Regions from separate parts of the Hydrogenophaga sp. UC242_53 genome, predicted to be linked through region 2. Evidence: predicted binding sites of a transcription regulator. Region 2 holds the regulator's gene; the other holds the start of a gene.
The links. The regulator LexA, encoded in region 2, represses DNA repair genes until DNA is damaged. The targets are predictions, from matches to a motif close to ACTGTATNNNNATACAGT.
Positions count from the first base shown of each region.

Region 1: the regulator LexA is predicted to act here: its motif matches at 1,453-1,470, upstream of ACFJI0_RS19300 (putative DNA modification/repair radical SAM protein).

Region 1 covers NZ_CP170552.1:3,834,748-3,838,146, forward strand. The annotation lists gene ACFJI0_RS19295 (UdgX family uracil-DNA binding protein) at 1-149, opposite strand, end outside; gene ACFJI0_RS19300 (putative DNA modification/repair radical SAM protein) at 157-1,449, opposite strand; gene ACFJI0_RS19305 (VOC family protein) at 1,577-1,786, shown strand; gene ACFJI0_RS19310 (enoyl-CoA hydratase) at 1,806-2,570, opposite strand; gene ACFJI0_RS19315 (patatin-like phospholipase family protein) at 2,761-3,399, shown strand, end outside.
Region 2 covers NZ_CP170552.1:2,286,894-2,290,292, forward strand. The annotation lists gene ACFJI0_RS11405 (hypothetical protein) at 1-169, opposite strand, end outside; gene ACFJI0_RS11410 (asparaginase) at 174-1,133, opposite strand; gene lexA (transcriptional repressor LexA) at 1,276-1,953, shown strand; gene ACFJI0_RS11420 (hypothetical protein) at 2,308-2,460, shown strand; gene ACFJI0_RS11425 (D-2-hydroxyacid dehydrogenase family protein) at 2,577-3,399, shown strand, end outside.

The DNA of each region.
Region 1 (3,399 bases), 1.5 Mb from region 2:
GCCGCGTCCTCGCCCAGCAGATCGCCCTGCCCTTCGGTGCCGTCGCGCCACACCACGTCGCGCGGCTCGGCACCGCAGGCGATCAGCGCCGACAGCGCGCGCAGCGAGGCGGGCACGTCGTTGGCGTCGTACTCGATCTGCCAGCGCATGGGCGTCTCAGGCAGCGGCGGGCGCTTCGGCCCAGCCGAACAGATCGGGTTGCTCGCCCACGGCGGGTGAGCGAGACCGTGGCCGAGCGAGGGGGGCCAGCGGCACCGCGCCGGGCCGGTGGTCCGGCAGGTGCACGAAGTCCAGCGCCTTGCGGCCCGCCGTGCCCAGGCGCTCCATGTCGGCGCGCCGCACCTGGCGCACGCGCCGCGCGTCGAGCAGGCGCTGCACCGAGTGCGCGCCCAGCCCGGGCACGCGCAGCAGGATCTCGCGCGGCGCGCGGTTCACATCCACCGGGAACCACTCCGGGTGCGCGAGGGCCCAGGCGAGCTTGGGGTCCATGTCCATGGACAGCATGCCGCCGGGCAGCACGAGTTCGCTCGCGTCGAAACCGTAGAAACGCATCAGCCAGTCGGCCTGGTACAGGCGGTGCTCGCGCACCAGCGGCGCGGCCTGCCCGGGCAGCCGGGCGCTGGCGTGCGGGATCGGGCTGAAGGCGGAGTAGTAGACGCGCTTGAGGCGGTAGCCCGCGTAGAGCCCGGCGCTGACCTGCAGGATGCTGCGGTCGTCCGACGCGTCGGCGCCGACGATCATCTGCGTGCTCTGGCCGGCGGGCGCGAAGCGCGGCGGTGGCGCGCTGGCGGCGGGCCGGCCGGGCAAGGAGCGGATCTGTTGCGCCTGCGTCTTCTGCTCGCGCGCTTCGTCCAGCTTCAGGCGGATGCCGGCCATCGACTGGCGGATCTGCTGGCTGCTCTTGCCCGGCGCGAGCGCGTCGAGCGAGTCCTGGCTGGGCAGCTCGATGTTGATGCTGAGGCGGTCGGCGTAGCGCCCGGCGCGCGCGAGCAGGGCCTCGTCGGCATCGGGGATGGTTTTGAGGTGGATGTAGCCGCGAAAGCCGTGCACCTCGCGCAGCTGGCGGGCCACCTCCGCGAGCTGCTCCATGGTGTAGTCGGGCGAGCGGATGATGCCGGAGCTCAGGAACAGGCCCTCGATGACGTTGCGGCGGTAGAAATCGAGCGTAAGGTTCACCACCTCTTCCACGCTGAAGCGGGCGCGCTCGACGTCGCTGGAGACGCGGTTGACGCAGTAGAGGCAGTCGTACACGCACCAGTTGGTGAGCAGGATCTTGAGCAGCGAGATGCAGCGCCCGTCGGGCGCGTAGCTGTGGCAGATGCCCATGCCCTCGTTCGACCCCAGGCCCTGCTGGTCGCTCGAATCCCGGCGCGTGCCGCCGCTGGAGGCGCAGGAGGCGTCGTACTTCGCGGCATCCGCGAGGATGCGGATCTTGCGGGCGACGGACATCATGCTGTAATTTTATACAGTATCTCGTCCGGGCGCTCGCCGGCTGTCACTTGGCGGCCGTCTTGCCCTACAGCGCGCCGATCACACCGAGGCCGGCAGGAGCAGTTTTCTGCTGACGAAGTTCTACGTGAAGGACTTCGCCGAGAACCTCATGATGCATTTGCTGGTGGAGGACGTGGACGCATGGTGGGCGCACGTCGAGGCGCAGCGGTTGGGCGAGCGCTACGGTGTGCGCGCCGAGCCGCCCGAAGACCGGCCCTGGGGCATCCGCGATTTCATCCTGAACGACCCGGCGGGCGTGTTGTGGCGCATCGGGCAGGACATCGAGGCGGCGTAGCCGATCAGCAAAGGCCTGCTCACACCTTCGAGAAGTCCGGCTTCCTGCGCTCCATGAACGCGCCAAACGCCTCGCGCGCGGCCGGCTCGCCCAGCATGCGGCCGAAGCTCGCGCCCTCTTCGGCCATCACGGCCATCACCTGTGGCGTCTGGTGCTTCTTCATCAGGCGCTTGGTCTCGATCAGCGCGCTGATGGGCTTGGCCGCGAGCTTGCGGGCCACGGCCTGCGCATAACCGGCCGCCTCCATCGGGGGCAGCACGCGGTTGACCAGGCCCACTTCCAGCGCGGCTTCGGCCATGAAGGGCTCGCCCAGCAGCAGCGCCTCGGCCGCACGGTGGTAGCCCAGCATCTGTGGCACCAGCAGGCTGGACGCGGCCTCGGGGCACAGGCCGAGGTTGACGAAGGGCAGGGAGAAGGCGGCGTTGTCGCCGGCGTAGACCAAGTCGCAATGGAACAGCATCGTGGTGCCCACGCCCACGGCCGGGCCGCACACCGCCGCCACCAGCGGCTTGGGAAACTGCGCGATGCCGCGCAGGAAGCGGAACACCGGCGAATCCGTGCCGGCCGGCGGGTTGTTGAGGAAGTCGGCGATGTCGTTGCCGGCCGAGAAGATGGTCTCGTTGCCCTGGAGCACGACGCAGCGCACGGCGGCGTCGTCCTGCGCGGCCTGCAGCGCGTCGGCCAGCTGGCCGTACATGGCGGCGGTGATGGAGTTCTTCTTGTCGGGGCGGTTGAACGTGAGGGTGCTGACGCCGGCTTCGGTGTGGACGAGGATGTCGCTCATGGGTGTCTCTCAGTGTGCGAAGAAAGGACCCGCAAATTACCACGAACGGGCGTGCTTTTTTCGAGGCGGGCCGCCCAGGGGCTGACCGGTGCGTGACAGGGTGTTTCCGGCCACGCCCGGGACACGGCCGCCGCCTACACTTGCCGCTTCCGGGCGCCATGGCGCCGCCGTTGTCCACAGGTGCCGTTCCATGCCAGCCCGACTCACCGCCCTTCTCGTCCATGGCCTCGCCGGCGCGCTCGCCCTGCTGCTGGCCGGCGCACCCGCGCTGGCGCAGCAGGCACCCGCGCCGAAGGCCGAGCGCCCGCGCGTGGGCCTGGTGCTCTCGGGCGGCGGGGCGCGCGGCTTCGCGCACGTGGGTGTGCTCAAGGCGCTGGAGGCGGCTCGCGTGCCGGTGGACCTGATCGTGGGCACGTCGATGGGCGCGATCGTGGGCGGGCTGTACGCCAGCGGCATGACGGCGGACGAGCTCGAGCGCGAGATCCTGGCGGTGAACTGGGGCGACCTGTTCGACCGCCGCGAGCCGCGCCAGCTGCTGTCGCAGCGCCGCAAGGAAGAGGACTTCGAGCTCTCGCCGGTGCTGATGCTGGGTTTTCGCGACGGCGCCTTCGTGCTGCCCACGGGCGCGGTGTCCACCCGCTCGCTGGAAATGCTGCTGCGGCGCTACACGCTGTCCACGCGCCACCTGGCCAGCTTCGACGGCCTGCCCACGCCGTTTCGCGCGGTGCGCACCGACATGGAGACCGGCAAGGCCGTGGTGCTGGACCGCGGCGACCTCGCGGCCGCGCTGCGCGCGAGCATGTCGGTGCCGGGCGTGTTCTCGCCGCTG
Region 2 (3,399 bases):
CCAGGCCCAGGCTCAGTTTCGCCAGGGGCTCCACAGGCAGGCTCTGGCCCCAGCCGAACACCCGCAGTTCCAGCAGCGTCAGGTTGCCGAGCAACAGCGCCACGCCCAGCAGATGGGCCACTTCCAGCATGGGGTACGCCCAGGCGTGGGCACCGAGCGCGGCGAACATCGCGTCATTCCATCAGCAGGTCCAGCGCCAGCGCCAACCGGGCCTTGACCGGCGAGAGCCCGGCCGAGTGCGCGAATGGCAGGCCAGCGTGCGGCACCACCCTTCCGCGCGCACAACGCGTCGCCAGCACCACCCGCACCCGTTGTGCCTGCGCGGCATTCAGCGCATCGGTCAGCGCCTGGTGAACGGTACCGTTGCCCGTGCCGGCCACCACGATGCCCCGCAAGGGACGGGCGGCGCCTGGCGCCATCAAGGCCCGCACCAGGCTGCCGTCCGCGTCGGCATGGCTGGTCACCAGTTCGACCCGAGGCAGGGCGTCGGCCGCCAGGAAGCGGGCCAGCGGGGCTGGATCGTGGGAAGCAACGGAGGCGCCCCGGGATCGGAAACGGCGCACCTCCCCCTCCTCCACACAAGCCAGCGGCCCCGCGTCTCCAGAGTCAAAAGCGTCCAGGCGGTAGGTGTGCTCCTTCGCCACCTCCAGCGCGCCGTGCACCTGTCCGGCACACACCACCACCACGCCGGCCTCCCCATGCCGCACCACGGCCAGCGCGTCGGCAAGGTTCTGCGGCCCATCCGGCACCAGCGCGGAAGCCGGGCGCATCGCGCAGGTCAGCACCACAGGCTTGGTGGGTTGGAGCAGGCGCTGCAGCACGAACGCCGTTTCCTCCAGGGTGTCGGTGCCGTGCGTCACGATCACCGCCGACACCTGGGGATCGTCCAGATGCGCCTGGAGCCGTGCCGCCAGGGCCTGCCACACCGGCAGGCCCATGTCCTTGCTGTCGATCTGGGCGACCTGCTCCACCTCCAACGGCACGCCGGCCAAAGCCGGAACGGCCGCCACCAGATCGGCCACGCCGACCTGCCCCGCCACGTAGCCCACGTTGTCGCCCGCCTGCGCCGCACGCCCGGCGATGGTGCCGCCCGTGCCCAGGATCACGAGCCGCCGGCCCTGATTTGTGTCCACCACTTGCCAATCCTTGAAAACTGGTTAAAAATACAGATACTGGATAAGAAAACAGGTATCAGCCACTTCCCGCATTGTTCCTGTCTTCCCAGATGGCGTTCCCCTTGGCCACCACGTTCACGACGAGGTCCTCATGCTCGACATGCCCCATACCGCACCGAAGCTCACCGCCCGGCAGCAACAGATTCTGGAATTGATCCAGACGGCGATCGCACGCACCGGCGCACCGCCCACCCGTGCCGAAATCGCCAGCGAACTCGGGTTCAAGTCGGCCAATGCCGCCGAAGAGCATCTGCAAGCGTTGGCACGCAAGGGCGTGATCGAACTGGTCAGTGGCACTTCGCGAGGCATCCGCCTGCGCAGCGAAGACCTGCAGTCCATCAACGATTCGCGCGGGCGCCAGCTTACACTGCCGATCCCCAGCCTGGCCCAGCTGGTGCTCCCCCTGATCGGTCGCGTCGCAGCCGGTTCGCCCATCTTGGCGCAGGAGCATGTGGACCAGACCTACCAGGTCGAGCGCAGCCTGTTCCAGCGCACGCCCGACTACCTGCTCAAGGTGCGTGGCATGTCCATGCGCGACATCGGCATCATGGACGGCGATCTGCTCGCCGTGCAGGCCACGAAGGAAGCCAAGAACGGCCAGATCGTGGTGGCCCGCCTGGGTGACGACGTCACCGTCAAACGCTTCATGCGGCGCCAGCACCTGATTGAATTGCACGCGGAAAACCCCGACTACAAGACCATCGTCGTCGAACCGGGCGAGCCATTCGAAATCGAAGGACTCGCCGTGGGCCTGATCCGCAACAGCTTCCAGCTCTGACCGATCCCGGTCCGTGTCGCCTCAGCAGGTGGCGGGCGTTTGGTCCCGGTGGGTGCACAACCCACCACAAGGACACATCCCTGCGAAGGCGTTTGATTTTGCAATCCTGCCTGTGTTCAACCCCACCCAATGGAGTTTCGCATGGGAAAAATTTTCAACACCAACACGTGGCGCGCCCCTTTGCAGTTGATCGACTGCTGGTTGCCCTCTCCCGCCCTTCGCCGGGCAACGGCCGCCAACGAGCCCGTGCGCACGCAGGTTGTACAGCGCTTTGCGCGTGCCGGGTGGCTCAAGCGCGCCAGCACGGCCCGCAGTCCACTTGTCTTGCGGGCCGTGCCACCGGCAGCGGACCCTGTGCCTCGCGTGCGCGTGCTGCAGCAGACCGGCCCCGCGGCGGCGCACCGGGCCGGTGTCAGGCTGGTGATCTCGGGCCGCATCAACGATGTGTGCGCCGAACTCGATCGACTGGCCGACCAGGAACGCCAGCTGTCCACGCGCGCGGCCTGAACTCGGCCGCCGCCAGCGAGCACACGGCCATCCTCCAGGCTCCCGGCGCGCCGTGCCTGCTTGTAACCAGGGGTCAGCGGCCCGGAAGGCCTGGGAGGTGAAGGCACAATAGGGTCATGAATATTGTGATCCTTGATGACTATCAGGACGCTGTGCGCAAACTGCGGTGTGCCGAGAAACTGGAGCCTTACCCGGCCAAAGTCTTCACCAACACGGTCAAGGGCGTGGGCCAGCTGTCCATCCGATTGCGCGATGCCGATGTGCTGGTCCTGATCCGGGAACGCACCGCCATCACCCGTCAACTGGTTGAAAAACTCCCCCGGCTCAAACTCATCGCCCAGACCGGGCGCGTGGGCGGGCATGTGGACGTCAATGCCTGCACCGAGCGTGGCATCGCGGTGGCCGAGGGCGTGGGTTCACCCGTCTCCACCGCCGAGCTCACCTGGGCCCTGATGCTTGCGGCCATGCGCCGCATCCCGCAATACGTCTCCAACCTCAAGCATGGCGCCTGGCAACAGGCCGGGCTGAAGGCTGCTGCCATGCCCGCCAATTTCGGCGTGGGCATGGTGTTGCGTGGCAAGACGCTGGGCATCTGGAGCTACGGCCGCATCGGGCAGATGGTGGCAGGTTACGGGCGGGCCTTCGGCATGCGCGTGATCGTGTGGGGCAGCGAAGAAAGCTGTGCCCGCGCCGCGTCCGATGGTTTCGATGTGGCCCCCAGCAAGGCAGCCCTGTTTGAAACGGCCGACGTGCTGAGCCTGCACTTGCGGCTGAGCGAGAGCAACGCGGGCTGTGTGACACCCGAAGACCTCGCCGCCATGAAGACCTCCGCGCTGTTGGTCAACACCTCCCGCGCCGAGCTCATCCAGCCCGAGGCGCTGATCGCCGCGCTGAACCGGGGTCGCCCGGGCATGGCCGCGATCGACGTGTTCGAATCCG